Regions from separate parts of the Paenibacillus sp. Mc5Re-14 genome, predicted to be linked through region 2. Evidence: riboswitches for the same ligand, from Rfam matches in the RefSeq annotation. Region 2 holds a riboswitch; the other holds the start of a gene.
What was found. A riboswitch is a leader RNA that binds a small molecule or an ion and turns the genes downstream of it on or off. The one in region 2 is predicted to bind cyclic di-GMP.
Positions count from the first base shown of each region.

Region 1: it holds a riboswitch for cyclic di-GMP, as region 2 does, so the genes downstream of both, BN1546_RS05440 (glycosyl hydrolase) here and BN1546_RS09310 (transglutaminase-like domain-containing protein) in region 2, are expected to answer to the same signal.

Region 1 is NZ_CVPD01000001.1:1,154,905-1,158,327, reverse strand. It holds gene BN1546_RS05445 (sugar phosphate nucleotidyltransferase) at 1-975, shown strand, start outside; cyclic di-GMP riboswitch class I at 1,132-1,213, shown strand; gene BN1546_RS05440 (glycosyl hydrolase) at 1,227-2,828, shown strand; gene BN1546_RS05435 (hypothetical protein) at 2,877-3,423, shown strand, end outside.
Region 2 is NZ_CVPD01000001.1:2,043,789-2,047,211, reverse strand. It holds gene BN1546_RS09315 (LPXTG cell wall anchor domain-containing protein) at 1-520, opposite strand, end outside; gene BN1546_RS09310 (transglutaminase-like domain-containing protein) at 881-1,690, opposite strand; cyclic di-GMP riboswitch class I at 1,703-1,784, opposite strand; cyclic di-GMP riboswitch class I at 1,825-1,903, opposite strand; gene BN1546_RS09305 (helix-turn-helix transcriptional regulator) at 2,011-2,886, opposite strand.

The DNA of each region.
Region 1 (3,423 bases), 890 kb from region 2:
CTTCAGGAGAGTGAAGGAAAGCTTGCATTAATCGGGGTTGTCCCTTCCTATCCTTCAGAGAAATACGGTTATATTATTCCGAAAAACGATGCCACTCAAGGTAGCACAGGCTACCGCGAAGTGAGCCATTTTCAAGAGAAACCCGACCGGGAGCAGGCGGAGCGTCTAATGGAACGCAATGCTCTATGGAACTGCGGGGTTTTTGCATTCAAATTAAGCTATTTGCTGGATATTTTGGCATCCAAGGGTCTGCCGCTGAATTATGAAGAAATGCAAAAACAATATGCGTCTCTGGAAAAAATCAGCTTTGACTACGAAGTAGTCGAGAAGGAAAAAGACATCGTGGTGCTTCCGTACGATGGTTTTTGGAAGGATCTAGGAACCTGGAATACACTCACAGAAGAGATGTCTCATCAGCAAGTGGGTAGAGGGGTAGTAACGGAAGATTGCGTCAATACGAGTCTTATTAATGAGTTGGACATTCCTGTGGCGATCATTGGAACGAATGATCTGATTGTAGCCGCTAGCCCAGATGGCATTCTTGTGACCAATAAGGCAGAAAGTCCACGCATCAAGGAAGTGCTCAAGGCTCATGATCAGCGTCCAATGTATGAAGAACGTCGTTGGGGACAGTATCGGGTTGTAGACTATGTAAAGTATGACGAGGGTAATGAGGTACTGACCAAACGAATCCGCGTACACAAAGGTAAAAATATCAGCTACCAGCTTCACTTCAAACGAAGTGAAATCTGGACCATTATTAGCGGCGAAGCGGAAATTATTTTGAATGAGAAGCTGCATAAAGTGAAGGCCGGTGACGTAGTTCGCATCCCTGAAGGGACGAAGCATAGCATTTTGGCTGTAACCGATGTGGATTTGATTGAAGTTCAGACTGGCTCTGAGTTGGTTGAAGAGGATATTGTACGCTTTTGTATGGATTGGAATGAAATTTCTCGTCATCAATTTATCTCGTAATTATTTGCGTAAAAACGTAAAAAAGAAGATTTGATGAAAAATTAATGACCTAAACTGTCGAAATTGGGCGAAAACCTGTAAATTCATGAACATGACCTATTAAATTTTGGTAAAAAAAAGTCGATACTTAGGTTAAGAAGGAATCCAAACTCCTTCCAACGATAAACGCAGCCCTGTCGAAAGACTGGTACGCAAAGCTAAAGGGCCTTCCCGTAAGGATGGCAGCCTGGCTACCGAAAGGAAGAGCTAAAGTGAGATTCAATTTTATTCCTCTGTATCGACTGATACGTCATGTACTCCCCGTTGTTATGCTTTTTTCTTTGTTTCCCGTCGGTTTTGGTGGTTTTCTGTCTGTGGTGAATGCCGCTTCATTACAACCTGTTAATTCGGACGCTTCTACTCAGGCCCGTGAACTATACAATTATTTACTCAGCATCTCTGGAAAGAAAACAGTCACTGGTCAGCATGATTATTTGGAAAGTCCAGATGAATTAAGCAACAAGGTCCAAAAAATCAGCCAGGCGTATGTGGGTCTGCACGGCTATGAGATGGGAGCCATCTCTGGTCAATCCGACGCTACAGAAGCAGCACAACGTAAAAATGTCGTCGATAGCGCTATTCGTTGGAGCAGAGCCGGTGGCATTGTGACGATGACTTTTCATGAAGCGTTGCCGGGTAGACCGCTGACTTGGGCCAATGTGCAGGCGAAAGTAAGTCAGGCGGAGTTCAATAAATACGTGACACCAGGCACTACGCAGTATAACCTCCTCATTGCCGATCTGGATAAGGTCGCTGTATCGTTAAAGCAGCTTCGTGATGCAGGGGTTCCAGTATTGTGGAGACCTTATCATGAAATGAATGGTGACTGGTTCTGGTGGGGAAACAAAAACAATTTCAATCAGCTATGGAATATCATGTACGACCGTTTTGTAAACACGCATCAGTTGAACAATCTGCTGTGGGTGTGGAGTCCCAATGCTCCCAATTCCTATACTGTCCCGTATACCCCGAAATATCCGGGGGATGACAAAGTGGATATCTTGGCAGTAGACATCTACAATAATGATTTTAAGCAAAGTCATTATGAAGGACTGCTCGGACTGGCACGGAATAAGCCGATTGCCATTGGCGAGCATGGTGAGATGCCTAGCTCTGAGGTGTTGCAGGCACAGCCCAAATGGGTGTATTCCATGACTTGGGGCAAGATGCTGACTGAGAATAACACAACCAATCAAATACAGGATTATATGAACGATTCGAGGAGTTTGACACGGGATGATGTGAAAAATGGGCTGGCAGCAATCCAACAACCTGGGGCAGATGTGCCGACTTTACCGGATGAGGGACAAAGTGAGCCTATCCCGGTTCCGCCAGTAGTAATCGTACCCCCAGCTCCGACTCCTCCTTCTGTTCCTGATGTAGTCTATGTGAACGGGCTGCGGGGCGAATATTTCAACAATATGAATGTGAACGGCAGTCCTGTTTTGATCCGTACAGACAGCAAGCTGGATTATAACTGGCGCGCCGTTGCTGCTGATCCCAAGGTAAATGCCGACCAGTTCTCGGTTCGCTGGACAGGTAAAATCAAACCACAATACAGCGAGACCTATACATTTACAACTATATCCGATGATGGTATTCGCGTATGGGTAGACGGCAAGCTGGTGATTGACAGTTGGTTCAAACAAAGCTGGACAGAGCGTAAAGGCAGTATTGCTTTGGAAGCAGGTAAAATGGTAGATCTAAAAGTGGAATACTATGATGAAAAAGGCGATGCGATGGCTCGTCTGATGTGGGAAAGTCAGCATGAAGCGAAAGCGGTGGTTCCCGGAAACGCTTTGTTTCTTCCTTGATAGATACTCTTTCCCGGTCATAAATTTTGAGGAGAGAGGGTGTATCATATGATGAAAAAATGGTTGACCCATAGGTATACGGTCGTATTATCCGGATTACTAGGTGTCGCAGCTCTAGCCATGATCGCTTGGTTTATATACACGCCTTCAAAAAGTGCAGAATTGCAGACGGATAAGGTAGCGGCGGCCAGTCCAGTATGGAAGCTGGGCCAGAGGGATGACTCTTCAGCGGAATTTAAAGGAGTAGTCGGTAGGGATAATATCGAAATTTCTGCAGCAGCAGCTTCTACTGAATCCTCTGCTAAAGGAACATTCTCGGCGTTGTCGGAAGCAGAGAGTACAACAGTTCCGGTATTGCTCAGCAGTGGTGATATTCCTCCAGGTTTGAATGCATCCACGAATCCAGAACTGTCACTTCAGTATAAACTGAATCAGGTTCCTCCCAATGGTATGATATTCCGTGTTCGGATTTTGGATGCGGGCAAAGCGGTGCCGCAGATGGCTGTCTTTTCAAATCACCAGCTGTCTGGAATTATTCAGATTGCCGGGGTATCCGGTACTGGGAGTACCTATAACTTCAAAAATAACTACGAGC
Region 2 (3,423 bases):
TCATAACCACTTTACCTTGACGGTCTACGGTAAAATGACCTACTTCTCCATCTGTATTCGTCAAAGGAGACGTAATATCTGTGTAAATTTGGAATTGCTCAGGTAATTGAAAGGTAAAGGTGTCTCCAGCTTTATACGTATGGTTCGGCAGTTCCCATTCATAGCCTAAATGGATGGCGGAACCAATATCAATACGGCTATCGGGATTATACACTGCATCAATAACACTTCCAGTAGAATCTGTAAGGGTTAGCTTGGTTAAAATACTTTCTTGAGTTGCCCTAACTTCAGAAGTTGAGCCAGCAGTTGGTTCAGGGACTGGAGCCGGGACAGCAGGTGGGATGTTAATTGGCTCTGAGGGCATTGGATAAACATCGTTAGTCACACTCTGAACCGGATCGGTTCCTGGGGTCACTGGCAGAGTAGAGTCGGGATTTTGTGCATAAGCTTGTGTTGTGCTGAACAAACACTGCAAAAAGAGCAATAGCGCAACCGTTGCTGCATTCCATTTTTTTCTCATACGGTAAACAAATCTCCTATTCTTAAAATACTCTTATTTAACGGCTAATGGTTATTCCTTCGAGGTCGAGAGAACTGTATTTATATATTCATCATTCATTCATATGATGCTATGTTAGCCGCATTAATTACTTGTTCAGAATTTATGAAAATTCATGTTCGGGGATGAACCTCCTCCTTTTGACTCGAAATTAGATAATGGTTGGAAATCTCATTGTCTTCCTGGACTAGAATACATGCCACATCTCAACAATTTCTCAACAAGGATAGAAAAAGAGCCTTGATCATGTGATCAAGGCTCTTCAAGAAATGTAGTTCTATTTTTTCATTTTTTAAAAAATATGAATTAAAAACATTGATATTAATATTGCTTTGTTTTAATGTATTTGGAGGGATCTTTGACCATTTCGAATTTCTGTTTACCCATATACAGTGCTGCATCTACTGTAGTGTCTACGACCACCCACTGATTATCGATGTAGACCTCATTCCAGGCATGATAAGTGTCCACGTAGGAAGATTTGCCCATAACCAGCTTGGTTGGTACATCTACACTTCGTAACATAGCAGCCATCAGTGAAGCATAACCATAACAAATATCTTTTTGAGAGCTTAACGTATGATCAATTTGTGGCAAATAGTCAGTCGTTAAGGCAAAGGCCTGATTGGAGTCATACTTGATATGACTAATTACGTAGTCATAGATTTTTTGCAGCTTCTCGCGATCGGTTGTTGCACCTTGGGTTAACTCACGGGCTTTTTGAATCGCTTGATTAGTACTACTCCAGTTAATATTTTGAATGGAATTAAGATACACTGCCTTGCTATCGTTTAGCTTTAACTCGATCGTATCTTGTCCTATCACTTTATATTGATTACCACTAAGCTGTTCCAAAATACTGATGTTATAGTTCCCATTACCCATTTGGAGAGGAAATACTTCTTCGGATTTCCCGGGTGTTAGATTATAAGAGTATTTTTGTGCATCTTTGGTAACCAAAATCTTGGTTTTAACGTTAGGTTTAACAGGGTAGCGCACACTGACCGTCCCATGATTTACATTGTTTTGATCCAACCATGCAACACTATCAGCAGCGTAAATTGTCGAATTTAAGAGAATTGCGGACAGCATGAAAAATAGGAGAAGTGTGGAAAGTATCATTTTCCCCATAAAAAACTTCCTTTCGGTGGCCAGGCTGCCATCATCAATAGAAGGCCCTATAGCTTTGCGTCCCTGCCTTTCGACAGGTTTGCCATTTCGTATAAAGTTTTCGGGAAAAATAAGCACGACAAAAAGCCACTTCAACCGGTAGCTGGCTGCCATCATACAGAAGGCCCTGTAGCTTTGCGTCCTTGCCTTTCGACAAGTTTGCCATTTATCCTGAATAGCTTGTATTTTTATTCTATCAGTTAGGTACTCTATTAGGCAAGTTTAAATCTCAGATTTTCGCTATTTATCGACAAAGAAAGCTTGCAGATTATACATAAGACCTATTTTATACGGTTTCCCCATTTTTTGCGATAGGAATGAGGCGTTTCTCCAATGTGCTCTTTGAACAGATTGATAAAATGACTTGTGTTGGGAATGCCCACATATTGTGCGATGTCCACAATAGCTACATCACTAGTTTTAAGCCAGCTTTGAGCAGCCGTGATACGAACATTAATAAGATACTCAATAGGGGAAAAACCAATCTGTTTTTTAAAGTTTTTAGCCAGGTTGAACTTGTTTAGACCAAACATTTCTGCTAGCGAATCCAGCGTGATCCGTTCGCAATAGGATTGATCCAGATATTGCTTTACCTTGCGCACCTCTGCAGTCCCATCTGAATTCGCGTTGGGATTGGTGTAGGGGTGCTGTAAAATAATCGTTAACAAGTCAACGATTATCCTGGATGAGAGCAGCTCAGATGATAAGCTTCGTTCTGGCTGTACATGTAATAAGGTGCGCAGCTTGTCCAGTACTGTACTTGAATCCTTTAGTGAGATTACGGGCTTATTGTGTTTATCGAATTGTTCGTAGAAATGGTCAATAAGATTGCCATATAGATTCACACTAATAAACTCCCATGTCTTCTGACAGGAAGTTTTGTACTGTACATATTCTTCGCAATTAATAAAAAGTATATCATGAGGTTTCAATATATAATCCTTGCCCCGGTATTGTAATTCCCCTCTCCCGGACAGAGTAAAAAGGAGCAAAAAAGAGGTGAGCTTTTGCCGTTCCATTACATAAGCATCTGTTTTGAAATAGCCTATTTCCTGTATATAAAAGAGGGATTTTTTAGCAAAAGCAGAGGGTGTACATATAATTGCAACTGGATCATCGCTCCAGACATACTGGGCATTTTTTTGGTTTGTTGTCATATCCAATTCCTTTACAAAAGAACAATTTTAGTAAGACAATTGTAGTTTGTTTCATGAATATCCTTTTAGAACCGGAGTTCCCATTTACAAAGGTTATTTTATCACATTAAAGTATATTCATGTATCGATTTGAGGCTATACATTATATAACAAAATTAACCAGAAAGCACCTATTTGAAAAGGATAGGGTCCTTCTGGAATTCATTCCTTAAATTGATGTAATAAAGAATGAGGTTGGAAATAAATAATTTCCTCAATGAATATATCGTAATCTTGCAATTCCACTTTTTGAGGCATATATCCTTTAGGTTTCAGGAAAAATGGGACTATATTTCGACAAAATGATTCAAAGGGCTCATTTTGTTAGGAAATAGTTGTAACTTAATTGTTGTGATTTTGTTCACGAAAATGTATGGATAAGTGTGGTTATGCGAACTCAATTTAAGCTAATGTGCAAATTTTAAATATCATGCAATTTGTTGACAATAGAGTATGGTTACCTTTGGTATCTGCACAGGCAATGATATGATGGTACTA